2 linked regions of the Chelatococcus sp. HY11 genome follow. The protein of the gene in region 2 interacts with the protein of the main gene of each other region in a pairwise test. Links are inferred from orthologs where the notes say so. Each region holds a gene or a part of one and is shown on either strand. Other genes may lie near its edges. The genes, in order: KIO74_RS14665 and KIO74_RS24075.

Region 1 (15,476 bases), on a different replicon or contig from region 2:
ACCGGATCTCAGCGATCCACTGAGATCGGTCCGTCTCTAGCCGCGGCGAGCCAGCCAGCCGGCAACGCGCTGGCGCGCGACCTTGGCCGTCACCCGCAGCTTGCGGCGTCCCTCCTCATGCATCGCGAGAAAACGCACGGCGAGTGAGGAGCCAGGACGGGCTCCCACAAGGACATCGGAGATGGTCAGGCGTCCGTGCCAGAGATGATCGATCATCGGATGGTTGGCGATCGCGCAGGAATCGGTGTAGGCGATCGTCCGATCGTCCAGCTGCGCGTGGCTGAGCGCGAGCGTCAGCTGCACCCCGGGCGAGAAGCGAGCAAAGGCCTCGTCATAGGCAATCTTCCAGAAAAAGGCCTCGTCCCCGCTTCTCAGGACGATGCCGGCAGCGATAGCGCGCTGACCGACGTTCAGGACATGCACCTCGCAGCGTCCCTCATGCGCCATCCGGCGGGTCATGGTGCGCAGGAATGCAACGTCCCCGGTTTGCTGGAGGATGGCCGTGCCGGCCCTCGCCTTCCAGCCGGACGCCTCGATCGCGAGGAAACGCTCGACCGCGTCTCGCACCTCGAGCGGCGTGCAGGCGCGGGTGAAACTGACCGTGCCGAGATCCTCGAGCCGGCGCAGCTGGCGACGCAGTTCCTTGCGCTTACGGGCAGACTGGAGCGTCACGAAACTGCCCGGGCTGCTGGATGCCGGCAGGATGGCACGGCGATGGCGGGCGAAAACCCGCATCTGACGATCCGTCTCGCCGATCACCGCACGTAGCGCGACCGCGAAGGGCCCCTCCTCCGCCAGGAGCTGGAACAGCACGCCGGTCCCGCGCATGCCGCGGCGGCCCAGATGATCAAGGAAGGACGCGATGACACCCTGCGCATGATCACGATCGACCAGCGGCACGCCAAAGGCCATCAACGGCGGCTGCCAAAGGCGCGCCGCCGCGGGCAGCACACCTGAACGAGGCAGGATCACGGGAAAGAAGCCGACGAGCACGCGCTGTTCCGCCGGCCCGCCCCATACAAGGATCGCTGTCACATGGCGACCGTCCGGCAGATGTTGCACGGCCGGACCGGCGAACGCCGGCGTATAGAATGGGTTTTCTTCGAGCGTCCGGCTTGCGAGATCGGCCCAGGCTTCCTCGTATTCCCCCATGTTGCGAAGCAGGCGCTGCTCGACCGTGAGCGGCGCGTCGACGGCGATCGGGACAGGATGCGGCCCGGGCATCGGGACGAGCCGGATGCGCTCTGCGGTGGAGGTCCGCAAAACGGGTCCAGTTGTTGCGTGTTCGGCAACTACGGACGGAAAGACGTCGGACATTCCGAATCCCACCCTGCTCGACCTGCCTTGTCCCGGAAGAGGACAACTCCCCGACGGATCGGGGTTTTGTGGTCAGGCAGCACAAGTCTTGTGCCATAGGATAGACCGGAGTGGATGACAATAAAGCCCTACCGATGCCAACCCGGCATCTTCATCGCACGGCGCGGTTACTGAAACAGGAAGTCGCGGGTTACAGTTTGTGGCACGGTCGACGGCGCACCTAAAGAAGCATTTGTATTTATTACTGTTTCCAAATCGGGATGCGGCGCGGAGCGAGCGTCAGGCCGGCGATCCCGGTGCGGCCCATTCCGCTCCATGCCGCGACGCGATGGATCGAGGTTCATCATCGGCCCGCTTTGGGGGCCGACCGATGGGCCGTTGGGACATTCGGGCGCTGTGCCGAAATCATACGCCCCAGGCGATCGCAAGGCGATGAGAGATGTCGCCTGACAAATTCTGGGCTCGTCGGCATCATGGCCGGAGCGAGCCCGGCCATGATGGGGGAGTTTCAGCGATTCAACGCGTTCGGCCTTCGCCTACCGCCCACCGCCGAGTGCCAGGGGATTGGCCGTCAGGGCCGCGGCGTCGGGAGCGTCGATCGAGGGTTCGCCGAGGAAGGCGTTCCACAAACGCGACACGAAGCTCTCATCGAGATCGCGCAGGATGAAGACCAGACGGCTGCGGTGGTCGCCATCCGGCCATCTCTCCAGCCGAATGGGCTGGTGGAAGACGTGCTGCACGCCATGGATGACCATCGGGTGGTCGGGATCATCGGCAAGCGCGACGAGGCCCTTGACCCGCAGCAGATTGGGGCCGTGGGAGGCGCGCAGGAGATCAAGGAACAGATCGAGATTATGGGCGGTGATCGGCCGCGCGCTGGTCAGGCAGAACGCGCGGATGCGCGCGTCATGACGATTCACGTCGTGATGATGGTCCCTGTGGCCGTGACCGTGGTGGCTGTGCGCGTGCTCATGGCCATGTTCATGATCATGGGCGTGGTGATCATGGGCGTGGTGATCGCCATGCTGAGCACCATTCTCGCCATCGAACGCCTCGGCCTGCAGCCAGGCGCGCACATCGGCGATCTTGCCATCGATGTCGTAGAGCCCGATCCCGAGCAGGGCGGCAGGCGTGGCCTCGCCACGGGCGATGTCGAGGATGGGCGCGGCCGGGTTGAGTGCCTGAAGGCGATGCTTCAGCACCGAGAGGCCTTCCCGGCTCGCTTCCGGCAGATCCGCCTTGCTGATGACAAGGCGGTCGGCGACAGCCGCCTGCTTCAGCGCCTCGATATGGGCATCGAGCGTCGCCGCGCCGTTCACCGCATCGACGACGGTGATCACGCCGTCGATCGCAAACCTCTTGGCGAGATAGGGGTGATAGAGAACCGTGTGCAGCACGGGGGCCGGGTCTGCCAGACCCGTGGTCTCGATGACCACGCGACGGAAGGTCATGATGCGGCCGTTGTCGCGGCGGCGCAGCAGATCCTCCAGGGTGGAAATGAGATCGCCGCGGATCGTGCAGCACAGGCATCCCGAGGCCAGGGTCACCATGCCCTCGTCGGCCTTCTCGACGAGAAGATGATCGAGGCCGATCTCACCGAATTCATTGATGATGACGACGGTGTCTGCCAGATCCGGCTCTCGCAGCAGAGCGTTGAGAAGGCTCGTCTTCCCCGCTCCGAGGAAGCCGGTGAGGATCGTCAGCGGTATCGCGGGTATCGGCCCCTTCGGGCGCGGCGCCCGGCGCGGTTCCTCTGGCAAGGTCATCTGTCACTTTCCTCAGCGGATCTTACAGCGCAGCGCACGATGGACATGGGGGGCCATCAGGCAAACACAACAAAAAAAGGGCGAGACATCAGCGCCCCGCCCTTTATGTAACATTATATCACTTCCAGCAGAACATGCGCTTTGCGCATGCCCGATATCCGCTGTCGCGCTTAATCCTTGCCCGAATTCAGGCTCAACGGCTTGTTCTTTGCCGTGCCTTTCGCGGTGGGCTCAGCCTTGGCAGCCGGGCGAGGCGTTGGCGCTGCGGCTTTGGCCGATGTCGTCTTGGTGGTGGCCTTGGTCGTGGCAGCCTTGTCAGCCGGCGCGGTCTTCTTGGCGGGCTTGATGGCTTTCTGGAGGGCGCCCGAAGCGCTGCCACCCGGCTGCTCGACCGGCGCAAAGGCGGTGGCGCTTGCGGCGGGCACACCCTTGCCGGAACGGCTGATCTCGATCTGCTTGCGCCCCGTGGCGTTGGTTTTCGCCGCCTGCTTGGTGGTTTTGGCCGACTTCGCCTTCGCCGCTTCCGCCACGGCGGCGGCCGGGTCCGGCTCCGCACCCGGCGTGCGGCCAACGAAAACCGCGAGCGGGACGAATTTCTCACGCGGAGCCAAACGGTTCGGCGAGGATCCGCGCACGGCGGCGGCACCATTCACACGCTGCCCGCTGGAGAAGAAGCTCGCGAGACTACCGCCATCGCTGGCGGAGGCACTGACGGGCGCCGCATTATCATCGTCAACGAGATAGGGCGCGCGATTCTTGCCGCAGATCTCGTTGTAGAGATTGACAGGCGCCGTTTGCGCCGCGCGCGGCAAGCTGTCGACGGATTGCCCGCTCCCGCTCCATTGCGAAAAGCCGGCATCAAACAATTCGGCGGCCTGAATCGTGCGCTGCACGGCAGAGGGCGCTCCAAGCACCACGGTGAGAAGCTCACGATTGCCCTGCTGGGCTGTGGCCACCACATTGAACCCGGACGCGCAGACAAAGCCGGTCTTCATGCCGGTGGACCCGGGATAGCGTCCGACGAGGCCGTTGGTGTTCTGGAACGTCCGCTTGCCGAGCTGGATGGAGCCGATTTCGAAATAGCCGCGATAGGGGGCGAAATCGACAATCAACGAGCGGGCGAGCACCGCAAGGTCGCGCGCGCTCGTGCGGGCGCGGTCGTCCGGCATGCCATTGGGGTTCGCGAAATAGCTGTCGTACATCCCGATCGACTGGGCGGTCTGGTTCATGCGGGCAACGAACGCCTCGACGGAACCGCTGACGCCTTCGGCCAGAACCACGGCAATGTCGTTCGCCGACTTCACGAGCATCATCTTGAGCGCGTTGTCGACGGTGATCTCGGATCCCGGCCGGACGCCGATCTTCGACGGCTTTTCCGCGGCCGCGCGTGCGGACACCTTGAGCGGCGTCTCGAGGCCGAGCCGGCCTGCCTTGATCTCCTGGAAAACGAGATAGGTCGTCATCAGCTTCGTGAGCGAAGCCGGATACCAGAGATCGGAGGCTTGCGAGGACTGAAGCACACGCCCGCTGGCGACATCAACGACCAAGGTCGGATTGGCGCTCGCCGGCGCGATGGATGCTATCGAAATGCCGGTGCCCCCCACGGCGACGAGAGAGGCAACCGCCCAACGAGAGATCACATTCGTCATTATCCAACCTTAATCAAGGGGCACAGGATGCCACCCTCCCCGGGAGGCCGGCAATGTCCCGCACGCACTCACACGATCCTGCAGTCACACGCAGCGGATAACGGTCAACGTTTCTCGACGCTTAACATCGAGGCCAGCCGCCCGAACGGGGCGACTGCTAGCCGTATAATACGGCAGGTTCCGGGCAAGGCCCATAGTTTCCCACGAGAAAAGTTACCAGATCGCCAAGAACGCCACCATATTAGCTGCTCATGCCTCATCATCGGGGCAGAATATGACAGTCAAATGCCACGCACAGCCTCGCCAGGCGCTGCCGCTTCTATCGCGAGAGCGTGCAGGCCATCGTCGAACTCATCCTTGAGAAGCGCGTTGACGAGTCTGTGCCTGTCCAGGCGTGACTTGCCTGTAAAAGCATCCGCGACGATAGTGATGCGGTAATGTGTTTCTCCGCCTTCACGCCAGCCGCCATGTCCGGCATGCTGGTGCGACTCGTCGATGACGCTCAGTGCGAGCGGCTTGAGACCGGCGGTTAGCTTGGCACTGATCCTGTCGGCGCGGACCATGGGGGCTCCTTCTCGCGAAGTGGGTCACACGTTCGTAGTCCGAGGATAGCCCGAGGGGAAGCTGCAAGGGACGCGGCTCCGTGCGGGTCGTCGCCATCGGGTGCGAATGCCTCAGTCCGCGGATCAAACCCCGCGGTTGAGGCTCCAGCCAAGGCCAGGGTCGAGTTTATGGCGGGGCTGCCGTGTCTTTAAACCACTTGTCCATGCTGTTCGCGCAAACATAATCTGATGGTCATGAATCTGAATTCGCGCCTCTTCGATCGCATCCGGGTGAAGTCGACGGCCAGCAAGCCGACGGCAGCGGCAACCCATACGTGCGAGCATCCCGGTTGCGACAAGCCGGGCGACCATCGCGCGCCAAAGGGACGCGGACACGAGAACGAATACTGGCGCTTCTGCCTGGAGCACGTGCGCGCCTACAATCAGTCCTACAATTATTTCAACGGCATGAGCGATGATGCCGTGGCCGCTTTCCAGAAAGACGCCGTCCTCGGCCACCGCCCTACCTGGACGATGGGCATGAACGCGGCAGCGCGCGGCGCCACGCGTTCGGCCGGTGAGAACGGCAAGGCGGCCGGAGCCAATGTGGAGGATCCGTTTGGCGTCTTCGGCGCGCGGGCGTTCAACCAGGCGGCGCGCCAGGAAGAAGCCAAGCCGAAGCTCTCCAAGCCCGCGCTGCAGGCGCTCGACACGCTTGGCCTCGACGAAGGGGTGGACGCGGTCACGATCAAGGCTCGCTACAAGTTGCTGGTGAAGCGTTTTCACCCTGACGCGAATGGCGGGGACCGCGCCTTCGAGGAGCGGCTGCAAGCCATTATCCGCGCCTACAACACTTTGAAGGCGCTTGGATTGTGCTGAACAGGGCTTTTCCGGGAATGACGATGCGTCTGCGGCCCCTGGCGGGCGCTTCTGCCGCGGCTTATTTTCGCCATGCGACGCGCTCCCCCATTTGCCTGTTTGCACGCGGCCCTGTATCTCGTTTTGAGGGTCGCTGTACGCCCACCCCTCCCATGGCCCCCGGCTGTGGAGAGGTGCTGGCAGAGACCTGACGGCAATCCATGGTTATCGTGGCGCGATATCGCATCAGCGGCGTGAGAACTTATGTGAATCGCCCCACGAGCGGCATGAGCTTGCCGCGACGGAGTGAGAGGACCTATGCAAGCGACGAGTGAGAACAAGTCAGGCATCCCGGACATGAAGCTGTCCGTGCAAAAGGTGTTCGGCATCGATACCGATCTCGAAGTGCCCGCCTATTCCGAGCCTGACGAGCATGTACCCGACCTCGACCCGGACTATCTGTTCGATCGGGACACCACCCTCGCTATCCTCGCCGGATTTGCCCGCAACCGACGCGTGATGATCACGGGCTATCACGGCACGGGCAAGTCGACCCATATCGAACAGGTCGCCGCGCGCCTCAACTGGCCGTGCGTGCGCGTCAACCTCGACAGCCACGTCAGCCGCGTCGATCTCGTCGGCAAGGACGCGATCGTGGTGAAGGACGGCATGCAGGTCACCGAGTTCCGTGATGGCATGCTGCCCTGGGCGTTGCAGAACAATATCGCGCTCGTGTTCGACGAATATGACGCCGGCCGCCCGGACGTGATGTTCGTGATCCAGCGCGTGCTTGAGGTCTCGGGCCGCCTGACGCTGCTCGACCAGAACCGCGTCATCCGCCCGCATCCGGCCTTCCGGCTGTTCGCCACCGCCAACACGGTGGGCCTTGGCGACACCTCCGGCCTCTACCACGGCACGCAGCAGATCAACCAGGGCCAGATGGACCGCTGGTCGATCGTGGCGACGCTGAACTATCTGCCGCATGACCGCGAGGTCGACATCGTGGTGGCCAAGTCGCCGCACTATCGCGACGCGGCCGGCCGCGACACCGTGAGCAAGATGGTGCGCGTGGCGGATATGACCCGCAACGCCTTCATCAACGGCGACCTGTCGACGGTGATGTCGCCGCGCACGGTGATCACCTGGGCGGAAAATGCGGATATCTTCAATGACATCGCTTTCGCCTTCCGGCTGACCTTCCTCAACAAGTGCGATGAACTCGAACGCTCGCTGGTGGCCGAGTTCTACCAGCGCTGCTTTGGCAAGGAGCTGCCGGAATCGACTGTGAACGTCGCCCTGAGCTGATGATGGAGCCGTCGCGGCCGATCCCCTGATCGGCCGGTGGCAGGAGACCCATGTCCATTTCCAATCGCAAGCCGTCCTCGCCCAAGGAGGCGCCGACCGAGCCGCTGAAGCAAGCGGTGGCGACGACATTGCGCGCCATCGCGCGGCAGCCGGAGCTTGAGGTCGCCTTCTCGGCGGACAAGCCGGCCCTGACGCCCGGCCGGGCGCGCCTGAGCGAGCCGCCCAGGCGGATGTCGCCCCACGACGTTGCCCTGCTGCGGGGCCAGGCCGATGCCATGGCGCTGCGGCTCGCCTGCCACAACGATGTGACGCATCGCAAGCTGGCGCCGCAGGGCGCGGCCGCGCGCGCCGTCTTCGATGCGGTGGAGCAGGCGCGTGTGGAGGCGATCGGCGCGCGCCGGATGACGGGGGTCGGTGACAACCTGACCGCCGTGCTGGAGGAGCGCTTCCAGCGCGCGAACCTCCAAGGCATCACCGATCGTGACGATGCGCCCATCGAGGATGCAATCGCCCTGCTGGTGCGCGAGCGCCTGACCGGCCGCGCGCCCCCGGCCGCGGCCCAGGGGATCGTCGATCTCTGGCGGGACGTCATCGAGGCGAAGGCCGGCAAGGATCTCGACAGCCTGCTCGGCGCCATCGAGAATCAGCGGAGCTTTGCACGCGGGATCCGTGACCTCCTGACGCATCTCGACATGGCCGACGACGCCGAGAGCGAGGGCGAACAGGACGAATCCGACGACAGCCAGGAAGAAGGCGACAAACAGGAGCAAGGCGAGGGCGAATCCCAGGAGGATGCCAGCGCCGAGCAGGGCGACATCGAGCTCACGGACGAAGCCAGCGACGAGATGGAGGACGGCACCAGCGAGACGGCGGAAGCGCCGCAGGGCGAGGTGCCTGACGACAGCGACGCCTTCGACGAAGACGACGCCGACGAGGCCTGGCGCCCGCCGCCACCCCGTCACAATGAGCCGCGTGGCCCGGATTATCGCGTTTACACGAACCAGTTCGATGAGGTGATCGCGGCCGAGGACCTGTGTGATCCGGAAGAATTGGCGCGGTTGCGCTCCTATCTCGACAAGCAGCTGGACAACCTCCAGGGCGTGGTCGCCCGTTTGGCGAACCGCCTCCAGCGGCGCCTGCTCGCGCAGCAGAGCCGCTCATGGGAGTTCGATCTGGAAGAGGGCATGCTCGATCCCGCCCGCTTGTCGCGGGTGGTGACTGACCCCTTCCAGCCGCTGTCGTTCAAGCGCGAGAAGGACACCGACTTCAAGGACACGGTCGTCTCACTGCTGATCGATAATTCCGGCTCCATGCGCGGGCGGCCGATCACGGTTGCCGCCACCTGCGCGGACGTGCTGGCGCGCACTTTGGAGCGCTGCGGCGTCAAGGTCGAGATCCTCGGCTTCACGACGCGCGCCTGGAAGGGCGGACAGTCGCGCGAATCCTGGCTGCAGAACGGCAAGCCCGTCAATCCGGGACGCCTGAACGACCTGCGCCACATCATCTACAAGTCGGCCGACGCGCCATGGCGGCGGGTCCGGCGCAATCTTGGCCTGATGATGCGCGAGGGTCTGCTCAAAGAGAATATCGACGGCGAAGCGCTGGATTGGGCGCACAAGCGCCTTCTCGGCCGCCCGGAGCAGCGGCGCATCCTGATGGTGATCTCGGATGGCGCCCCGGTTGACGACTCCACGCTGTCCGTCAACCCCGGCAACTATCTGGAGCGGCATCTCCGGCACGTCATCGCCGAGATCGAGGAGCGCTCGCCCGTGGAGCTCATCGCCATCGGCATCGGCCACGACGTCACGCGTTATTATCGGCGCGCCGTCACGCTTGTCGACGCCGAGGAACTCGGTGGCGTCATGACGGAAAAGCTGGCCGAGCTCTTCGAGGAGAAGCCCGCTCCGAAGCGCGGAGCCGGTGTGCGTCCACGCCGCTCGGCCTACGCCTGATCGCAAGCCATGCAACTACGATTGCCCGCATGGCTGGCGACGAACCGCTCCCTGCGGATCGGTCTCGCCATGTTGGCAGTCGCGGTCGCCGTGCCGCAGGGCGCGGCGCTGTCCGAGGTGCTCGCGAAGGGGCCTGAGCCGATCGCGATCAGCGCGACGGCAATCCCGGCCTTCACCGTCAGCGGTCCGGATCGCAAACGCTTCGGCCGCCTGGAATTCCGTGGCGGCTTGCAGTTGCGATCCCCTCACCCGGCCTTCGGTGGCTTTTCCGGCCTGGCGCGATCGCCCGACGGACGGCGTCTCACAGCGATTTCCGACAAGGGCTATTGGCTGAGTGCCGATGTCGCGGAGGCCGGTGGGCGGATGGTCGGCCTCGACCGCGCGGTCATGGGCCCGCTCCCCTCGCCAACCGGCCGGCCACTCGCTTCCACGCGCTCCTACGATACCGAAGGCCTCGCGATGGCAGGCCCTGTGGCCTATGTCTCCATCGAACGCACGCATGAGGTGCTTCGCTTCGATTGGGGGCCGGAGGGACCGCGCGGCCCGGCCAAAGTCGTGCCCGTTCCACGCGAGGTGAAGGCGCTCGGCAGGAACCGAGGCCTTGAATCGATTGGTGTCGCGCCCCCCGGAAGCCCCGTCGCGGGTGCCGTGGTGACCATCGCGGAGGAGCCACCGCGCGCCGGAGGTCCGGACGGATTCATCCTCACCGGCGCACGGAAGGGCAGCTTCAGCGTCGCCCGTCACGATGGTTTTGCGATCACCGACATGGCATTTCTGCCGGGCGGCGACCTTGTGCTGCTGGAGCGCCGCTACGTGCCGCCCTTCAGCCTCGCCATGCGCCTGCGCCTCATCGATCGCACCGCGCTGCATCCCGGTGCCCTGGTCGATGGCGAAATTCTCTTGACCGCGGATCTCGCCGCCAAGATCGACAACATGGAAGGGCTGGCCGCGCACCGGAACGCCGCCGGCGAAACCATCCTAACGCTGATCTCCGACGACAATTTCTCGATGTTCCAGCGCACCCTGCTGCTGGAATTCGCCCTGCTTCCGCCGGAGACCGCATCGATCGCGCCGCCAGTGAAGGCGCAATAGGCGGACAGCGCCGCTGGGGGATTGCCGGGTTTTTACCAGACGGGCGGAAGAGCTTGGCAGGCTCGCCGAGACGATGGGCTTGAGCATCTCGTTTTGGATGGAGAGGCGCCGTCATTCCGGGCCTCGCATCAGCGAGGAGCCCGGAATCCATGAACACGGTGTCTGACAAGAAGACGCGTCCGACTGTGTCCTCTCCCGATTGATCGTCGTGTTCATGGGTTCCGGGCTCGGGCCATTCGGCCCGCCCCGGAATGACACGGCGGTTCCGTATTCATCAGAAGCTCTAACGCAGAGCGGCGCCTCATAAAAAGGCAGCCGGTCAGACACCGTGCCGCATCAACCCAAGAATGTATCAGCTCGCGCTGCGCTGGAACCGTTCGGCCGGCAGCACGACGTTGAGCAGCGCGCCGTAAGGCAGCAGCATCAGCAGCGCCATCGCCACCTTGACGACGAAATCGCTGACCGCCCAGGCCACCCAGACAGGCGCGGTCACCGCAAAGCCGGCAAAGCCGTAGGTCGCCACATCCGTGATGTCACCGGCGAAGGCGAGCGTGAAGAAGAGCGCCGTATCGATCGCGGAGCCCACGAGGCTGCCGATCAGGGGGGCGCGCCACCAGGCCAGGCGCCGCAAATTGTTGAACACCGAGATGTCGAGAAGCTGGCCGACCAGGAAGGCCGTGCCCGAGGCGATCGCGATGCGCGGGCTGGCCGCAGCGATGGACGCGATGACTGCGATGATGAAGCCCACGATCACCAGCCGGCGCGCGAGCTTCGGCCCGTAGCGCCGATTGGTGAGATCGGTGATCAGGAAAGACACGGGATAGGTGAAGGCGCCCCAAGTGAGATAGTCGGCGAGGCCGAAGGGGGTGAACGGATATTGCACCGCGACGTTGGACAGAACGACGACAGCTGCCATCGCGGCAACCGGCAGCCACAGCTGCGATACAAGACCTGCGACTGTGCGCGAAGTGTTCATCGGCGTATTCATCGGCCCGAACCACCCTTTCGACATCAAGACCCGTCACAGCCGGATCCCGACGCAAATAGCAAAAATCGCGCCGACGACGTCAGCGCGATCATCTTGCAGCAAAGCCTAGAGGCTAAGAAGCTTTCCAGCCTTAGCTGGCAACCGCTTCCGTCTGCTTCTTGGCGATTTCGCGCTTCAGGACGCGCAGGTTCTGCGCCAGGTCCGTCTCCGGCGCCTTCGCGAGGAAGGCATCGAGCCCACCGCGATGCTCAACCGAGCGCAAGGCCGCAGCCGAGATGCGCAGCTTGACGCCACGGCTCAGCGCTTCCGACTGAAGGGTCACATTGACCAGATTCGGAAGAAACTTCCGCTTGGTCTTGCGATTGGAGTGGCTCACGAGATGACCGGACAGAACGGCCTTACCCGTGAGTTCGCAGCGGCGCGCCATGACGCTTAGTCCTTAACTTTGTTGGTGCACTCTGGCAGAGCTAACAGCAGCTTGTTCCGACCTCAGTCGGGCCAAGAGGCGCCGATGTCTGAATGAAAGTTGCGCGTGTATAGTAGATGTGATCGGGCACCGTCAAGGATCCTGCGCGATTTCGTTGCGATCGGACGCAAGATGCGTCACGATTCAAACGGATTTTCATCCGATAAAAGTGAGCGATTCGGCTCGTGGTCCGTGCCGACTTGTGAGATCGCGGGATCCCGGGCGCCGCGCGATGGAGAGTGCAACAGTATGATCCGGCGTTTGAAAAGCAAGGCTGGCTACGCGGCGAGCGGCTTTCGCCGGGCTCTGCCCGGGCGAGCCATGTTCGGGCTTTTGGCGCTCGCGCCTTTGCCCGCGAGCGCCGCGTCGATTGAGGCCAACTACGACATCTCCCTGCTCGGCCTGAAGATCGGCGTTGCCGCCATCAAGGCCGATGTCCTCAAAGACCAGTACAAGCTCGATGTCTGGTCACAGCTCACGGGCCTGGCCGGCGTCATCACCGGGGGCAAGGGGGCGGCCACGTCTACCGGCAGCATCTCCGGCGATCGCATCCTCCCCACGACCTTCGCCGTGACGACGGCGAATTCCGAAAAGTCGATAACCGTCCGCATGGCCTTGGCCGGCGGCAGCGTGCAGGCCGTCGAGATCAAGCCGCCGATCGAACCAAGACCGGACCGCATACCGGTTACCGAGCAGAACAAGCGCGGCGTGGTCGACCCGCTTTCAGCCCTGCTGATGCCGGCGTCTTCCAGGAACGCGTCGAGCGAGGCGGCCTGCAACCGCACGATTCCCGTCTTCGACGGCGCCACGCGCTTTGATGTGAAGTTGTCCTACGCTCGTCAGGAGACCGTACGCAGTCCCACCTACTCCGGCCCCGTATCCGTATGCCGGGCGCGATATATGCCCATCTCCGGCCATCGGGCCGATCGGACGGCCACCAAATTCATGGAAAACAACAAGGATATGGAAGCCTGGTTGATGCCTGTGGGCGATGACCGGGTTTTCATCCCATACCGCATTTCAGTACGCACTCCGCTTGGCACGACCGTCATCGAAGCGACCCGCGTGAATGTGAACGGCGATGGTCCGCAGATGCCGGTACGCGCGCGGAACTGAGCCGCGGGAACACGTTCCCCGACTTTAGGCTGAATCGACATTTAGGAATGACACGCGCGGTCATCCCGGGACGAGCGTAAGCTCGGGCCCGGGATCCAGAGCCGATACGGTTCGTGAGTGGCCATCTGCCTTTGCACAAGGCGTCATTAGTGCTGAATCGGCCCGTTTCTGGATTCCGGACAGCGGCATACAAATCGGGTAGACCCGACTTGTTGATCCAAGATGGCGAACTCGGCAACACCCGAGTTCAGCCGGCTTCCGGGATGACACCGAGTTTCCCGCACCAATCCCACATGGGCGCTCAAAGCATTCCGGCACGTGTGTGAGCCGCGGCTGCGTTGTTTCCCGAATCGTTCCAGTCGATCGCGACGCGATCGCTGTATTTCACTTGTGTCTATTCAAAGCGGCGACCACCATATCTCGTGTGAGAACGAAACCTGATTCTGTAGGAGTCAGCGATTCGGCCGCGATTCGTTCTGGACTCGTTCCAGTGCATAAATTCAGCCGCGCTTTACGTATCGATGTGATACAGAAGGCGAGCCACATCGCGTTCAGGGCCGTTGCGGGAGTTGCGGTCACGGCGTTTCCGTCCAGTCTCTACGGCATCGGGTTTCATGGTTTCATCCCTGACGGCAGCACGGTCGCTCTCACCTCAGATGCGGGCGCGCGGTGTAACCGCGGTTCTCGGCCCCACCAACACCGGCAAGACACATCTCGCCATCGAAAGGATGGTTGGCCACACCAGCGGTGTCATCGGGCTGCCGCTCAGGCTGCTCGCGCGCGAGGTCTACGGTCGGGTGGTGGAACGCGTCGGCGCTGACGCCGTCGCGCTCATTACCGGCGAGGAAAAAATCAAGCCGCCCAACGCGCGCTACTGGGTCGCCACCGTCGAGGCGATGCCAAGCGATCTCGACGTCGCGTTCTGCGCGATCGACGAGATCCAGCTCGCGGCGGATCTCGACCGGGGGCATATCTTTACGGACCGCCTCCTCAACCGGCGCGGCTACGCGGAGACGCTGATCATCGGCGCGGCCACGATGCGCCCGCTGGTCGAGACGCTCATCCCCGGCGCCAATATCGTTTCGCGCCCGCGCCTCTCGACGCTGACCTTCACCGGCGAGAAGAAGATCACGCGGCTACCGCCGCGCTCCGCCATCGTCGCTTTCTCCGCGGAGGAGGTCTACACGATCGCCGAGCTGGTGAAGCGCCAGAAGGGCGGCGCCGCCGTCGTGCTGGGCGCGCTCAGCCCACGCACACGCAACGCGCAGGTCGCGCTCTATCAATCGGGCGAGGTGGACTATCTCATCGCCACGGACGCCATCGGCATGGGCCTCAATCTCGAGGTCAACCATGTCGCTTTCGCCGGCGACCGGAAATTCGACGGCTTCGGCTTTCGCCAGCTCAATCCCGCGGAGTTCGGCCAGATCGCGGGACGCGCCGGGCGCTATATGCGCGACGGCACCTTCGGCACGACCGGACGCTGTCCTCCCTTCGAGGCGGAACTCGTCGAGGCGCTGGAGAGCCACAGCTTCGACCCCGTCCGCGTGGCGCAATGGCGCAATGCCGACCTCAATTTCCGCTCGCTCGGCGCGCTGCAGGCGAGCCTCGCAGTCCTGCCGACCGAGAAGGGGCTGACCCGCGCGCCGCTCGCCGACGACGTGAATGCGCTCGACATCGCCTGCCGTGACGATGACATCCGGCGGCTCGCGACCGGCGAGGAAGCCGTCTCCCGGCTCTGGGAAGTATGCCGCATCCCGGACTATCGGCGCGTGGCGCCGGCGGCGCATGCTGATCTCATCGTGACGATTTACCGTGCGTTGATGACCCAGGGCGTGATAGCGGATGACTGGTTTCGTCGGCAGGTCGCGCTCGTGGACAGGACCGATGGGGATATCGATACCCTTTCGGCCCGCATCGCGCAGGTGCGCACCTGGACCTTTGTTGCCAACCGTCCCGACTGGTTACGTGATCCTGAGCATTGGCAGGAGGCCACCCGTCAGGTAGAGGACAAACTGTCGGATGCTCTGCATGAGCGTTTGGCGAGCCGGTTCGTTGATCGGCGGACCAGCGTACTCATGCGGCGCTTGAGAGAGAATGCGATGCTCGAAGCGGAAGTGACCGCCAGCGGCGACGTCCTGGTCGAAGGCCAGCATGTCGGTCGGCTGCACGGATTTCAGTTTGCCCCGGATCCCCAGGCCGATGGCCAGGAGGCCAAGGCATTGCGGGCGGCGGCCCAGAAGGCGCTGGCTGGCGAGATCGAGGCCCGTGCCGAGCGCTTTTCCCAAGCGCCGGACGATACCTTCGTGCTCGCCAATGACGGTACCATCCGCTGGATGGGCGAGGCTGTCGCCAAGCTCGTGGCGGGCGACAAGCTGCTCGCCCCGCGCTTCAGGCTGCTGGCGGACGAACAGCTGTCCGGGCCACC
Region 2 (15,525 bases):
GATAGATGCCTGTTCCGTCCTTGGCCATGTCCGACACCATGCCCCAGGCGTCGGGATATTTGACGGTATCGAAGGCGAAGGAGTGGACCTCACTCGCCCAATAGGCGTCGATGAGCTTGATCGCCATCGGCAGGTTGAGGTCGGCATGGCCGGCGACATCTGCCGCGACCGTCGCTGCATTCTCATAGCGCCAGTCACCCGCCTTCCAGAGGCCGAAGAAATGCGGGTCCGGCATCAGCGGCGGGCCGATCCGCGCGATCAGCGCCGCATAGAGCTCCGCAAGGCCGCCGCGGTCGATATCGAGCGTCAGGCTCTCACCCTCGACCTGGACCCGCAAAACGTTGGGATCGAAGGGCGCGGCGATGTGGAAGACGGCCGGCGCCTCGTCGGGCAGGAAGAGCGAGTAGCCGAGCGTCGTGGCGATCCAGGGGCTCGGCAGATAGGTGCCGTTGCCGAGGCCGAAGTTCTCCAGATAGTAGCGGACTGACTGGCCGCGCAGGTCGAGCGTCTCGAAACGCTCGCCGCCGCCGAAGGCCTGGAACTTGGCCGGCACGGCGAAAGCGATCTCGACGGCAGCGGCTCCCGGGCGGGTGACGACGATCCGCGTCCCGCCGCCGGGCGTCTCCGTGGTGCTGACGGCGCCGCCCGCCTCGGCGAAGGGCACGGTCGTCCACGAGCCACCGGAGGCGCGCCAGCCGATGCTCACGGGGCGATGGGCGGCGCCGGCATGGGAAGCGCCAGCCTCGCTGTCTGGCCGGATGTCAGGCATGGTCCACCTTCACACCGAGCTGGCGACCGAGATGCGAGACGGCGTCGCGCCAATGGCCGTAGACTGCCGTGACATGGTGCTCGTAGCCCTCGTCGATGAACTGTCGGACCAACGCCTCCGCCGTACTGTTCGACGGGCGGAAATACCCGGCGGCGCGGTTCGCGCCGGACCGCTGATCCTCGATCACGCCCTCGGTCACGAAGATCCGCAAGGCTCCATCGGCGCGCATGGACAGGCGGAACAGGGTCATCGGGCCGGCGCGCAGCGGAAAGGTCTCCTGTTTCAGGACGGGATCGAGCGAACGCGGTCCATCCGCCAGCCGCGGGCTGACGCCATAGTGCCACAGCACGAGACGATTATGGGCGCGGTCGATGCCGGAGATATCTGTTAGGAAGGGCAGGGAGGCGGGATCAAAGGCCCGCGCGACAAGGGCGGATACGGCGCCCATGACATCGCCTTCCGGCGCGATCGGCGTTGCGCGATCGGAGAGTTCGCCGAGCGCGGCCCAGGTGCCGCGGAAATCCTCCGCATAGAGAATCTCTGGCCAGTCGCGCAGCGCGATGGCATCCGCCTTGACGGCATCGAGCCCGGACGCAAGGCGCGCATAGGTCCGTCCCAGCGTGGCACGGCCAGCCTCGGCCTCGCCGCCGTCGAAGCTCGCTTCGGCCCAGCGCGTGGCGCCGGCCTTCTCAGCCTCGGCCGTCGCCTTGCAGCCTTCGAGGAACCGTACGAGCGTCATCTGCTCGATGGTGACGCCGAGCGCGCGCTTGAGCGCCCAGGGGTCCACGGCGAGATTCGTGAACCAGTCCGCATGGCTGCCGACGAGGGCAACGCGCGCGCCCCTGACACGCGTGTTGGCGCGCGCGGCGGCCGCGAAAGCCGCCAAGTCCCACGCGAGCGCGTCCTCGCCCGGATTGCCCATCAGCAGGGTGAAGCGATGGCCGAAGCGCGCGAGCGTCGATGCCCAGAGCTGCGCGCCACAGAGCGAGTTGGTGATGATGGCGTCACTTTCCTCAAGCGCCCAGAGGGCGAGGGGCAGCGCGCGACCCCCGATCGCGGTCAGCACCTCATGGAGAAGGTCGGCGGTGCAAAAGGTTGAGAGCTGGATCACCAACCCGTCGAGATCGCCCAGATCAAGGCTTTCGAGCGCCGCCGCGCAGGTCGCGCGGTCGCGTGCCAGCGTACCGGCGACAGCAAAGCGCCCGGCGAGCCGTTCCTCTCCAACGAGATCCTGCGTCCGCGCGATTAACGCCTGGGCCGCCGCTTCCGGAAAGAGCGAGGACGCGACGAAGAGGATACCGACCCGGCTCTCGCCCGTTGCGGCGGCCTGGTTTCTTGTCAGCATTTAGGCGATCTCCTCCAGCGCGGTCTGGGAGTCGGCTCTTGCGTCCAGTCCTCCACCGCTCACGAAACAATAGGCTGCGTAATGAAGCGCCGCCCGCGGATCATTGCCGATCGACGGCGCGATGAAAGACAGGCTCAAGCGCCGCTCGTCGAAGCCGCCGAGCAGGCTCTCGTCCAGCCCGGCGATGATGGCCGCGCGATCTTCCTCCGGCATCAGGGACGGCCAGCCGCTGATCACCACCGAAGAGAGGGGGTGCAGGTTCAGCGCATTGCCGAGCCCGAGCCCCAGCATGACGAGCCGCTCCCGCAGCACGGCGCGTGCGTCGCCGTCGAGATCAAGCATGTCGATGAAGCTGTCGCCGCGATGCAGGATCTCCCCGGCGTCGAGGTTGAGGATCGACGAGATCGCCCTCAGCGACGTGTAGGCCTCGATGCAGCCCCGGTGCCCACAGCGACAGGCGAGACCGTTGCGCTCGATCACCATGTGGCCGATCTCGAAGGGCGAGAAGGCGTCGATCGAGGCGGCTTCGTTGACGATGACACCGGCCACGCCGTGGCCCACGAAGAGGAAGAGGTGGTTGCCGGCCACCGGATAGCGCGTGCTTTGGGAATAGCGCTGGAAAGCGGCCTGCGCGACGACGGAGTTGGTGAGTTCAAGCGGCAAGCCCGGAAGGGCATCGCCGAGAACGCCACGCAGGCGCGCGACATCCCAGGGGTAGATTGGATTGCCGGCCTCACGGCCATAGCCGGGAATGGAGAGGGCAGCCTGGCGAAGGGTGATGCCGCGCGTCTGTGCCCACGCCAGCATGGCGGCAGCGCTGCGCCGGAACAGCTGCTCGAACGCGTCCTGATCGAGCTGTGGCGAGGCCGGCATCCTGTCCACATAGTCGAGCGTGCCGGCGAGGTCGCCTATGCCGAAGGAGAGCCGGCTGTTGGACAATTCGATGCCCGCAATGGCTACGCTTTTGCTTAGTGTAACAAGAGAGGTCGGCCCGCCGCTGTAGGGTGCCGGATGGCGGACTTCTTGAACGAGATTTTCGCTGCGTAACTCGGCGAGAATGCGTGAGACACTAGCCTCGGTCAGCTTCGTTTCACGCGCGATCGCCGAGCGAAAGGCGCCGCCAGTGCGCAATAAGTTCTCGAGCACGGTGGCCCGTGTCTCTCTCCTGCTCCTGGGGGCGGCCCGTCCCAACATTGTTTATCCGTTATATTTACACTATGTAATTATTGTGCTTTAAAAAGAAAAATTGTCAACACGGGAGCGAGACGAAAGTGGCAGAGTTGACACTGCGGACCGTTGAAAAGCGGTTTGGCAACGTCCAGGCCGTGAAGGCCGTCGATCTCGATGTGGAACACGGCGAGTTCATCGTTCTGGTGGGCCCGTCCGGCTGTGGAAAGAGCACGCTGCTCAGGATGATCGCCGGGCTGGAGGAGATTTCTTCCGGCGAGATCATGCTTGATGGCAGGAGCCTGAATGCCGTTGCGCCGCGCGACCGCGACATGGCCATGGTGTTTCAGGACTATGCGCTCTATCCCCATATGACTGTGGCGGAAAACCTCGGCTTCGCGTTGAAGATGCGCGACATGGCGGCCTCCGAGATCGACGCCAAGGTGCATGAGGTGGCGCGGATGCTCGAGCTCGACGCCTTGCTCGATCGCAAGCCGAAGGCGCTCTCCGGCGGCCAGCGCCAGCGTGTCGCGCTCGGGCGCGCGCTGATCCGCGACCCCAAGGTCTTCCTCTTCGACGAGCCGCTGTCGAACCTCGACGCCAAGTTGCGCGTCGGCATGCGCATGGAGATCCGAAAGCTGCAGGTGGCGTTGGGTACTACCAGCATCTATGTGACGCATGATCAGATCGAGGCCATGACCATGGCCGACCGCATCGTCGTGCTGAAACTCGGCGAGGTGCAGCAGATCGGGACGCCCATCGAAATCTATCAGAAGCCGGTCAATAGTTTCGTCGGGACCTTCATCGGCTCTCCGCCGATGAGCCTGGTGCCGGCCCGGCGGAAGGTGGAGGCGGGACAGTCAGTCCTGTCGTTCGGGAGCGGCCACGATATCCGCCTGCCCGCCACGCGCGCCGAGGCTCTGGCTCGCGCCAATGTCGACCGTGTGGAGGTCGGCCTCAGGGCCGAACATATCGCGCTCGTTACTGACAGCGATGGCAATGGCGCGGATTTCGTCTCCGATGTCATCCTCGTCGAGGAGCATGGCGCCGATTCCATCGCCGTGGTGACGCTGGGCGAGCGCGAGGTCATGGCGCGGGTGAAGCCCGGCGGTGCCCATGTGGGTGACAAGGCGCGCCGCTTCCGTCTCGATGTCGACGCGCTCCATTTGTTCCATCCAGAATCGGGCGAAAGACTTGCATAGCGCCGAGGACACGGAGGTCTTCTGCCTCGGTCTCGCCATCCAGGACACGATCCTGTCGGTCGCGTCGATCCCGCGTGAGCCGGTCAAGATCTACGCATCCGCCCGCCGTGACGTCGGCGGTGGCCCGGCGGCGACGGCAAGCGTGGCCATTGCCCGGCTGGGTGGGCGGGCGAGCTTCGCCGGCCGGCTAGGCGATGATCCGACCGGGGCGGTGCTCCGTCGTGAACTCGATAATGAGAAGGTCGACGTGACGTGGTTACGCGACTTCGCGGGGTTTCAGTCGCCTGGCTCGATCATCCTCGTCGATCGCCAGGGCGAGCGCCTCATCGTCGCCTATGCCGATCCGAATTTGCCGCGTGATCCCGGCTGGTTAAAGCCGCAGAGCCTCGGCAATGCCGTGCTATGCGATCTGTCGTGGCCGGAGGGCGCGATGAAATGCCTGACCGCGGCGCGTGATAACGGCATTCCCTCCGTGCTCGATGCCGATATCTCGCGCCATGGCCGGGATGAGGTCGCGGCATTGGTCGCCACGGCTGATCACGTGGTCTTCTCACGTCCCGGGCTGGCGCAGTTCACGGGCACCGACGGGATCGAGGCCGGTCTGCGCGAGGCGGCCCGGCCCGGCCATGCGCTCATCGGCGTGACGGACGGGGCCGACGGCCTGTTCTGGCTCGACGGCGGGCGCGTCCGCAACGCGCGGCCGCCCCAGGTCGATGTGGTGGATACCGTTGGCGCGGGCGATGCGTTTCATGGCGCCCTGGCGCTCGCTCTCGCACGGCGCTGCCCCCTCGACCAGGCGATCGCCGTCGCCAATGCGGTGGCGGCGTTGAAATGCACGCGGCCGGGCGGGCGGGCCGGCCTGCCCACGTGGGATGCGCTCCGCGACTTCAGCCCATCTCTCGATGTCGGCTGGTACAAGACGTCGTAGAGCCAATCCGCCGTTGCGGGTTGGTTTTCCGCGCAATCGGCGAGCGGATCGACCGCGTTGTGTAGCTCGATCAGCGGCGGGTCCGGGACATGTTCAGGTCCACGGCAGCCCGAATGAGGGCTTTCAACGCCTCCGGGTCGATTGCCTCGCCCTCATGGATATCGATGGCGCGCCGCGTATTGCCATCGAGGCTCGCGTTGAAAAGGCCTGATGGGTCTTGAAGAGCCGCGCCTCTGGCAAAGGTCATTTTCACGATGCTCTTGTAAGTCTCGCCAGTGCAGATGATTCCGCCGCGAGACCACACAGGGACACCTCTCCACTTCCATTCCTCGATCACCGCGGGATCGGCTTGGCGGATCAGGGCGCGGATCTGTGACAGGACATCGCCGCGCCAGTCACCGAGTTCCCGGATCCTCTCATCGATCATCTGAGAGGGAGGCCGCGCCTCCCCAGTTCCGCTCTCGCCCATGACGTGATCGTCTCCGCGTTGCTCGTGCGCCCGTGGGGCTGGCCTCAATCCAGTGATCCACAGCAAAGACCCTGGTCCGCCCTAAGGGATCCAGCCGGGAAGTTTCGAAGCTTGTCTGATCCAGCTTGCGACCAGCTTTTCGTCGAGCTGCTCCCCCTCATAGATGTGGAAGTAACGCGTATTTTGATCCTTTGACGCAACCGGAGGAAGAGGTTCAAGCGATCTGCCCCGGAAGAAAGCTACCTTGATGTATTTGGTGAGGCAGTGAAAGCTAAGAAACCAGCCTTGGTCCTCCACACCATAAAACGGCGAATTCCATTTGACCGCTTTGCGCACGTCAGGAACGGTGTGTGTGATGAGCGCGTCCAGACTCGCGCCGGCGGCACGTTTCCAGCCCGGCATGGCGGCGATATAGGCCTGCACGGGCGCGTCGCCGTCAGCCTTCGCAATCTGAGGATTGCCGCCCGAGAGAAGTACAGGCTTGCCGGCGGGTTGCTTGAGTGTTGCCTCCGGGATCTGCCTGGGCTTGCTGGAAGTCTTCCTGGTCATTGCATTCACCATGGACGTGAAGGGTTTGGACCTATCATTCGGATCGCGGCACTTCCGGATCGGGCGCGGTGAGGCCTCGTCCTCGCGACCGGCTTATATAGCTGTGCTGCGCTTGCGACATGAAAGGATGCCCCGCTGGCCGCGCCCGTCACCGCAATGCTCTCGAGGCGCTCTGTCCTCCGAGCCGAGAGCTCGTGAACCGCTCGACACCGATCAGCAGGCCATCGATAAGCACGGCCAGCATGGCCACGATGATCCCGCCCTGAAGTACGAAAGCCTGGTTGTTCGATTGCAGGCCGGCGATGATGACCTCACCGAGCCCCTTTGCGGCGACCGTGGAGCCGAGCGTGGCGGTGCCGAGGTTGATGATCGTGGAAATTCTTATTCCGGCGAGGATCACCGGCAGCGCCAAAGGCAGTTCCACCTGAATGAGGCGGTGACGTGGGCTCATTCCCATGCCTCTGGCCGCCTCGCGAGTCAGGGCTGGGACCTGCGCCAGGCCCGTCAGCGTGTTCTCGAAGATCGGCAACAGACCATAGAGGAAGAGCGCGATGAAGGTCGGTATCTCGCCGAACCCGACGAGCGGGACAGCGATCGCCAGGACCGCCACCGGTGGGAAGGTCTGGCCGACATTCACGAGGCTGCGCGAGAGAGGAAGAAACTCCATTCCGCTCGGGCGCGTGACGAGGATGCCGAGGCCGACGGCGAGGAGCGTGCTCGCGCATGTGGCAACGAACACGATCGTCAGGTGGGAGAGGGTCAAGGACAGTAGCGAGCCATGGTTGTAGATCGGCGGAGCGTTGTTCTCCGTCAGTGGCCTGAAAAGAGGCGCAAAGGAATTCGGCGACAGGATGAACGCCAGGAGCAGGACGAGGACCAGAGCGCGTCCGAGAAGGCCGGGGTTCTTCATTCGGAGAGCCGCATCGAGGAGCGGCCATGGGCGATGATCCCCGCCACGCTGACGTGCCCGCCGGACCGTCCCTGTTCCGGCGCGACAGGAAGACGCTCGGCCCCGGTCCAGATCAAGCGCGAGAGCGCGTCCCTCAGATTGAGGTCGGGGTCGACGGGTGAGCCTGGCACGTCGCCCGGCTCGACCGCATTACGTACCTTGGCGAGTGAAAGAAGCCGAAACGGACGCTCGGACGATCCGACAAGGCGCTCCACGAAGCCTTCCGCCGGTCGGATCAGCAACTCCGCCGGCGTGCCATATTGCAGGAGCTTCGCTTCATGCATCACGGCTATGCGATCACCCAGATGGCAGGCCTCTTCCAAGTCATGGGTAACGAGCATGATGGTCGTGCCGAAACGGCGTTGGATGCCGAGCAGATCGTCCTGCGCCCTTCTCCGGATAAGCGGGTCGAGCGCCCCGAAGGGCTCGTCCATCAGGAGCAGGCCGGGCTCTGCGGCGAGAGCCCGCGCGACACCGACACGCTGCTGCTGTCCGCCCGAGAGCTGGTGTGGAAACTTGCCGGCGAACTCGCCCGGATCGAGCTGAAACAACGCGAGGAGTTCAGTCACGCGCTGGTCAATGCGGCTTGCGTCCCAGCCGAGCAGGCGAGGGACCGTCGCGATGTTGCGGGCGACCGTCCAGTGAGGGAATAGGCCATTGCCCTGGATGACATAGCCGATGCGGTGCCGCAGCGTGTCTTCGGGAATGGTCATCGTGTCACTGCCATCGATGAGCACGCGGCCGGAGGTCGGCGCGATCAACCTGTTGACCATCCGCAGCAGGGTTGATTTACCCGCTCCCGAGGTGCCGACGACCACCGTGATCGTGCCGGTCTCCACGACCATCGAGACGTCGTCCACGATCGTCGTTCCGCCGATACGTTTCGTGAGGTGCTCGATTGCGATCACGCTATCCCCCTCTCAGCGACATCGACCATCGCATCGAGAATGACAGCTGCGGCGAAGGCCATAGCGACGATGGGAATGGCACCGAGCAGAACGAGATCCATCGCGGTCTGACCTATACCCTGGAAGATGAACGTTCCGAGGCCTCCGCCGCCGATCAAGGCGGCGACGGTGGCGAGCCCGAGATTCTGGACGAGCACGATGCGCATTCCAGCCAGAACGATCGGCAGGGAGAGCGGCAGCTCGACCTGGTAAAGCTGCTGCCGCCGCGACAGGCCCATGCCGCGCGCCGCGTCCACGACCGCCGGAGAGACCTGGGCCAGCCCCACCACGGTGTTCGCGACGACGGGCAGGAGGGAATAGAGAAACAGGGCGACGAAAGCCGGAGCGGCGCCGATGCCCCGGATCCCGACGGCATGCGCCAGTGGTACGGTGCCGGCGAGATAGCCGAGCGGCACCATGAGGATGCCGAAGAGTGCGATGCTCGGGATCGTCTGAATGATGCTGAGCGTTTGCAGGGCCGCGACACGCAGCCTGGGTCGTCGATGACACAGGATGCCCAATGGCACGCCCGTGATGACCGCGCTGACGAGTGACCCGATCGCGAGGATGAGGTGCTGGTGGATCTCGCGGCCGAAGCTGTCCGACCGGTTGGCATATTCCTTCATCACCGCGAGGTCATTCCAGGCGCCGGAGGCGATGATGAGCCCCACCATCAGGCCGGCCAGCGCGAGCGCGGCAACGCGCGCCCAGGGCGAAAAATTAAGGCGCGTCATCGAGTCGGCGAGGAGCAGAGCCAATCCTGAGGCAAGCAGCCAAAATCCGACGGCGGGGGAGATGCGCGCGAAACTGTTGCCCGGCGGCGTGAGCCACGTCGCGGCGAATCCCACCACCGGCAACAGGACCGCGAGGCCGATCGCGGCGGCGGCCAGGCGGCCCCCAGGCGGCCGGACGAAAAGCGCGACGGCGGCGGCAGCCAGAACGACTGACACAAGCGCCGCGACCCCGAACCAGGGCAGAGCCTCGAACAGCGTGAAGGGTTGGCCGCTGGCGATACGATTGGCGCGAACGGTCACGAAGGGCGCGGGCCATAGGCCCAGCCCCAGAAAAAGTGCGATGACGATCCCTAGCCGGTCAAACGACAGGCGCCTGCCGCGGAGCGGCCAGTCGTATCGCTTCATCCGCCGTGGGTTTCGTGAGAGAGGTTGCAGATCCTCATTTCACGAAACCTTTGGATTTCAGATAGTCGGTGGCGACGGCCTTTGCAGGCTCGCCGCCGAGCTGAACCCGGGCATTGAGCCCCTGGAGCGTGGTCAGGTCCAGCGACTGGAAAATCGGCTTCAGAATGTCCGCGATCTTCGGATTGTCCTTCAGGACCGCCTCGCGAACGATCGGGGCGGGCGCATAGACAGGCTGCACGCTTTTGTCGTCGGCAAGCACCACCAGATCCGACGCCGCGATGCCACCATCCGTTCCATAGACCATGGCCGCGTTCGAGCCGTTGGTTTTTTCCGCCGCAGCCTTGATCGTTGTCGCTGTATCGCCTCCCGACAAGACGATCAACTGATCGGGCTTCATCGCGAAGCCGTAGGCCGTCTGGAAAGCGGGCAGGGCGGCAGCCGAGTTCACGAATTCCGCGGAAGCGGCGAGCACAGCCTTGCCCCCGCCGGCGACCCACTTGCCGAAGTCGGACATGCTCGCAAGCTTGTTGGGCTCGGCGACATCCTTGCGAACGGCGATGGCCCAGGTGTTGTTCGCTGGCGCCGGAGCCAGCCAGACGATCTTGTTCGCATCATAGTCGAGCGTCTTGGCGGCTTCGAAACCCTTCGCGCTATCCTTCCAGAGCGGATCGTCGGCCTTGTTGAAGAAGAAGCCCGCGTTGCCCGTATATTCGGGATAGATATCAATCTCGCCGGCTGTGATGGCCTTTCGGACGACGGGCGTCGCGCCGAGCTGAATGCGATCCTGCGTCTTGATGCCATTGGCATTCAGCGCGATCTGGATGATGTTCCCGAGAACCGAGCCCTCGGTGTCGATCTTGGATGAGACCACCACATCCGCATGCGCGGCCGGAACTGCGGCTCCGAGGACGAGCCCGGCGGCAAGTATTGTCGTGAACAGCTTCATCGGACGACCTTCCTTGGCAATTGCTCGGATGATCTTAGATCCTTCTGAGCATTAAAGGCAGCCCCAACCGGTCACGGAGCGGCGGAAGGACAACCCGCACTCGCCGAGGGAGTTCCCGCCGCGATCGTTGAGATAGCCACTCCCGATTCCACTGCGGCGCGGGTTCTCGCCGCATGCTGGTTGATCGGAAGCATACCCTCCCCACGCGAGGACGAATTCTCAGGATCAGGACCTCACCACACTATAAAGCCAGGCCGTGGTGTGCGATAAGCCGCCGATCCCAATCGTGCATCGGACGGACAATGATAATTTCAGCTCCCACGGATTATCGCGAGGCCGCACGTCGGAAGCTGCCGGGCTTCCTGTTCCACTATGCCGACGGGGGCGCCTATTCCGAGCATACATTGCAGCGCAATGTCGCTGATCTCTCGGCTGTCGCGCTGAAGCAGCGCGTTCTCAAGAACATGTCTTCCCTAAGCCTGGAGACGGAACTCTTCGGACGGAAGTTGACCTTGCCGGTCATCATCGCGCCTGTCGGCCTGACCGGCATGTATGCGCGGCGAGGGGAAGTGCAGGCCGCGAGGGCCGCCCACAAGAAGGGCATTCCATTCACGCTCTCCACTGTCTCGGTCTGTCCCATTGAGGAGGTGCAGAAACAGTCGCCGTCGCCGATATGGTTCCAGCTCTATGTGCTGAAGGACCGCGGCTTCATGCGCAACGCCCTGGAGCGTGCGCAGGCCGCGGGCATCAACACCCTCGTCTTCACGGTCGACATGCCGGTGCCGGGCGCCCGCTACCGCGATGCGCATTCCGGCATGTCCGGTCCCTATGCCAATATTCGCCGTATGCTGCAGGCAGTCACCCATCCGTCCTGGGCATTCGATGTAGGGCTCATGGGTAAGCCCCATGATCTCGGCAATATATCCGCCTATCTCGGCAAGCCCACTGGCCTCGCTGACTATATAGGCTGGCTTGGCGCGAACTTTGATCCATCCATCAGCTGGAAGGACCTTGAATGGATCCGCGAGTTCTGGAAGGGCCCCATGGTGATCAAGGGAATTCTTGATCCCGATGACGCGCGCGACGCCGTAACCTTTGGAGCCGATGGCATCGTGGTCTCCAACCACGGTGGACGACAACTGGATGGCGTCCTGTCGACGACCCGCGCCCTGCCGGCCATCGCGGAGGCCGTGCAGGGCCAGATCAAGATCCTGGCGGACTCCGGGATCCGCACCGGCCTCGACGTGGTTCGCATGATCGCGCTCGGCGCTGACGCGGTGCTGCTCGGCCGGGCCTTCGTTTATGCGCTGTCGACGGCGGGCGAGGCAGGGGTGACTAACCTCCTCGGCCTCTTCGAGAAGGAAATGCGCGTAGCGATGACACTGACAGGTGCGCACAGCATCGGCGAGATCACGCGCGACAGCCTCGTCAGCTGACGGGTCGCGTGCTGCCGGCAGGCTGTGGGTGTGAGGCGTTCAAGAGCCGGCTCTCCCTGGGGAGGCCGTGGTTCCTGCGCGGGGGGCTGAGGGCGTCCTCACAGGAGTGACCTTGCGATCATCTCCAGGCCCAGCAGCAACAGGCACCCCAGGAACCATCGCCGGAAGGTCGCCAGGCTGATCCTTATCCGCAGCCTCCGCCCCGCCCACATGCCGGCGAGCGCCGGGCCGACCGCCAGAATTGAGACCGCCAGGTTATCCGCTCGAAACGCGCTGTGCCAGGCGAGACCCGCCGCCAGCGCGATGGTTGAGATCGTAAAGGACAGGCCGAGCGCCTGCACCAGATCGTCTTTTTCCAGGCCGAGCGCCTGGAGATAAGGCACGGCGGGTATGACGAAGACGCCGGTGCCGCCGGTGACCAGACCCGTCACCACGCCGATGACAGGCGCAAGCCACCGCTCCAGACCTGTGGAGACGCGAAACGGACGTAGAAGAAGTGCATAGACCGCGTAGACAACCAGCGCTGTGCCAAGCGCGGCGGTTGTGAAGCGCGTATCGCCACCGCTGATAAGCGACGACGCTGTGACCGTGCCGAGGATGATCGCCAGCATCATCGGCCAGAACCTGCGAAGAAGCGCGCCGAGGTTCGGCCCTGCCAGAACCTGCCAGACATTGGTAACGAAGGATGGGACGAGCAGCAGTGTCGCGGCAAGGAGCGGGGACATCAGCGCGCCGAGAAGGCCCATGGCCACTGTCGGCAGGCCCATGCCCGTGACGCCCTTCACGAGCCCGGCCACAAGGAAGGTCGCCGACACCGTAATAATGAACGTGATTGATACCTCAGCCATGACTGCTGGATAGCAGAGCCTGCCGCGCGCGCAATGCGGATAATCCGCCATCAGACTTCGGCTGGCCCGAAGGCTGAAGCTCAGGTACAGTGACGCATGCGCTTTGACGTGGCAGACCTTCGTCTCTTTCTCGCCGTGGTGGAAGCCGGCAGCATCACCCGTGGCGCCACCGACGCCGGCCTCTCACTGACTGCCGCGAGCGAGCGACTGCGTGACATGGAAGCGGACGGAGGCGTCAAGCTTCTCCACCGTGGCCGGCGTGGCATCATGCCGACCGAAGCCGGCGATGCGCTCGCCCATCATGCCCGGCTCATCCTTCGCCAAATGGCGCAGCTGCGTGGGGAACTGGGTGAATACGCAAGCGGCTTCCGCGAGACGATCCGCATTCTGGCGAATACGGCCGCGCATGCAGAATTCCTGCCCGCGAGCCTGGCGCCCTGGATGGCCGAAAATCCCCGGATCGATGTGGAATTGAAGGAGCGGCAAAGCGCCGAGATCGCAAAGGCCGTGTCGCGAGGACTGGCTGATATCGGCATTTTCTCCGATGCCGTCGAGACGGCGGGGCTCGAACTGCGGCCCTTCGCGATCGACCGGCTGGTTGTCATCGTCGCAAGAGATCATCCGCTTGCAGCGCGGAAACATGCCCTCCTTAAGGATATCATGGACGAGCGCTGCGTCGGGCTCATCGACGGAGCGCTGCAGGAGCACATTGAGGCGAAGGCCACAGGCCTTGGCGCGCGGCTCAAGATGAGGATCCGGATGCGAACCTTTGAAGGCATTTGCCAAATGGCGGCCAGCGGTGTCGGCTTCGGGATCGTGCCGGAGGCGGCAGCCCGCCGCCATGTGAGATCCGGCAAGATTGCCATGATCCGGCTTTCCGACGATTGGGCGACCCGCCGGCTGGTTGTCGGTGTCCCTATGGACGCGCATCTGACCGCGCCTCTCCGGGACCTGCTGCAGCATCTGTCGGCCGGAACAGCCGACAAGCCTGCGCTGCGGAAGTCCGGCTATATCTGACGGGCAAAAAATCCACCGTGTGCCGCGCTCTAGGGCCAATCGATATTCAGCGTTCAGCTGCCATGGCCGGGCTTATTATCCTGGCCATCCCGATCTATTGGGGCGCCTTTCCTGTCGGCATCACAGTAAACAAGCTCGTGATGCCGGTGGTATCTCCTTGGCAATGCCTGAATATTGATTGAACCTAAATTTTCTGCTCTCGCAACAAGGTCACGGCTTCACGGAGGCCGGTGCCTGCCGAGCTCTCGATAAGCACAAAATGGGCATCGCGGATCTCGTCCAGCACTTCAGCCTTCAGTGCATCCGCGGCCTTAAGCAGCAACGCGAATCCGCACATCAAAGGCGCTTCATCAGGATTGTGCTTGATGCCCCGAACATAGCTGCACGGATGATATCCGAGGGCGGTCATTGCAACGCGTTGGTGCTCCGCCAGGGAGGCATGACGCCGAGACGTCGCATGCGGCGATGCACGGTCGTACGGTCAAGGCCGAGATCGCGCGCTACCGCGGAGACGTTCCATTGCCGGGCGATGAGCACCGCGATGAGCTGGTCGCGGTCTGACGCGGTTGGCGAGCCCCCGGCGGGGCCGAGCGGCACCGTTGTTGCGTGCGGGATGTCTTGCGTTCGCGTCGCTGAATTGGCTTCCGCGATCCGATGCACGATGTCCGGAAGGTCTTCCCGCCGAATGATTCCATCACACGCCACGGCGCAGGCAAAATCCAGGGCATTCGCGAGTTCGCGGATATTGCCCGGCCAGCCATAGCTGCGCATCGCCACCATCGCCTCATGCGCGATTGCGAAACGCTCTCCCGATTGTGCCACCCGCTCAGCGAGCAGCCGTTCCACCAGCCAAGCGAGATCAGCGCGTTGTCGCAAGGAAGGAAGGGTCAGAATGGCGCCGCTCAGGCGGAAATAAAGATCCTCGCGGAAGCATCCCGCCTTCACTTCGGCCACGAGATCGCGATGGGTCGCGGCGATGACGCGGATATTGACCGGGATCGGCCGTGATCGGCCGAGTGGCGTGACCTCGCGCTCCGCGAGCACGCGCAGGAGGCGCGTCTGTAACGTGAGCGGCATGTCGCCGATCTCATCGAGGAACAGCGTACCGCCGTCAGCCTCGATGACGAGACCTTTTTTGCCCTTCGCGGCCGCGCCGGTGAAGGCGCCGGGCTCGTAGCCGAACAGCTCGCCTTCGATCAGTGTTTCAGGCAGTGCGGCGCAGTTGACAGGGATGAACGGCTTGCCCGCGCGGCCGCTCGAGGCGTGGATCGCTTTCGCGAGATATTCCTTGCCACTGCCGGTCTCGCCGCAGATCAAGAGGCTCATCTGCGTGTTGACCAGCTTGGCGGCGCGGACGGCCACATGATGCATCCCCGGCTCGTCCTGGAACAGCGCTTGTAGTGGCTTGGGCAGGGCCGGTTGCGGGGCCTCATTTGCTGGAAGCCCCACCGGGCGGCTGGGCGGAGGCAAAGTTTGGGCAAAGAACGGCACGCCGCTTGCTGACAGCCGGACCATGCGCTGGGCGGCGGGGCGCGAATGGGCGAAACGCGGCAGATCATCGACGGCGAGGTCCAGAAACTCCGAGATAAGGCGCCCGACCAGTGGTCGCCCGTGATCCGGTGCTCTGTCCTCGCGACGCATCAACTCGCGGGCCATGTTGTTGAAGCCGAGAATGCGTCCCGATCCATCCACGGCCAGCACATGGGCCGGCTCGACATCGGCGAATTCGGGCGAGGCGGCGAGCTTGATGATCCATTCGCGCCGGAAGCGGTTGATGAGATTGGCCGTTTCGATCTTGTGGGCGAAGGATTTGA

What was found.
Region 1: the proteins of KIO74_RS24075 (region 2) and KIO74_RS14665 interact in binary tests that used the Escherichia coli proteins (3 or more experiments, as listed by UniProt). The link is inferred for Chelatococcus sp. HY11 from one-to-one orthologs.

What each region holds. Positions count from the first base shown.
Region 1 is NZ_JAHBRX010000001.1:3,200,995-3,216,470, forward strand. Bases 3,655-6,451 are described here. They hold KIO74_RS14665 (BolA family protein), read right to left. Parts: upstream 5,296-6,451; coding sequence 5,014-5,295; downstream 3,655-5,013. Other genes in these bases: KIO74_RS14660 (D-alanyl-D-alanine carboxypeptidase family protein), read right to left, coding at 3,655-4,732; KIO74_RS14670 (J domain-containing protein), read left to right, coding at 5,530-6,153; cobS (cobaltochelatase subunit CobS), read left to right, coding at 6,451-6,451. Also shown: KIO74_RS14650 (GNAT family N-acetyltransferase), read right to left, coding at 37-1,317; KIO74_RS14655 (CobW family GTP-binding protein), read right to left, coding at 1,854-3,083; more of KIO74_RS14660, read right to left, coding at 3,254-3,654; more of cobS, read left to right, coding at 6,452-7,437; cobaltochelatase subunit CobT, read left to right, coding at 7,488-9,389; KIO74_RS14685 (esterase-like activity of phytase family protein), read left to right, coding at 9,399-10,481; KIO74_RS14690 (queuosine precursor transporter), read right to left, coding at 10,834-11,457; rpmB (50S ribosomal protein L28), read right to left, coding at 11,600-11,896; KIO74_RS14700 (DUF3108 domain-containing protein), read left to right, coding at 12,185-13,051; KIO74_RS14705 (helicase-related protein), read left to right, coding at 13,666-15,476. UniProt on the Escherichia coli protein: Transcriptional regulator that plays an important role in general stress response. Has many effects on cell morphology, cell growth and cell division. Acts by regulating the transcription of many genes, including dacA (PBP-5), dacC (PBP-6), ampC and mreB.
Region 2 is NZ_JAHBRX010000002.1:664,544-680,068, reverse strand. What follows is about bases 7,374-10,219. They hold KIO74_RS24075 (ABC transporter permease), read right to left. Parts: upstream 9,465-10,219; coding sequence 8,283-9,464; downstream 7,374-8,282. Other genes in these bases: osmF (glycine betaine ABC transporter substrate-binding protein OsmF), read right to left, coding at 9,499-10,219; KIO74_RS24080 (ABC transporter ATP-binding protein), read right to left, coding at 7,374-8,286. Outside these bases: KIO74_RS24120 (TIM-barrel domain-containing protein), read right to left, coding at 1-769; KIO74_RS24115 (hypothetical protein), read right to left, coding at 762-2,114; KIO74_RS24110 (ROK family protein), read right to left, coding at 2,115-3,260; KIO74_RS24105 (ABC transporter ATP-binding protein), read left to right, coding at 3,386-4,483; KIO74_RS24100 (PfkB family carbohydrate kinase), read left to right, coding at 4,476-5,411; KIO74_RS24095 (DUF1801 domain-containing protein), read right to left, coding at 5,482-5,880; KIO74_RS24090 (DUF1801 domain-containing protein), read right to left, coding at 5,962-6,429; KIO74_RS24085 (ABC transporter permease), read right to left, coding at 6,578-7,339; more of KIO74_RS24080, read right to left, coding at 7,336-7,373; more of osmF, read right to left, coding at 10,220-10,410; FMN-dependent L-lactate dehydrogenase LldD, read left to right, coding at 10,713-11,846; KIO74_RS24060 (sulfite exporter TauE/SafE family protein), read right to left, coding at 11,945-12,694; KIO74_RS24055 (LysR family transcriptional regulator), read left to right, coding at 12,791-13,711; KIO74_RS24050 (hypothetical protein), read right to left, coding at 13,896-14,120; KIO74_RS24045 (sigma-54-dependent Fis family transcriptional regulator), read right to left, coding at 14,117-15,525.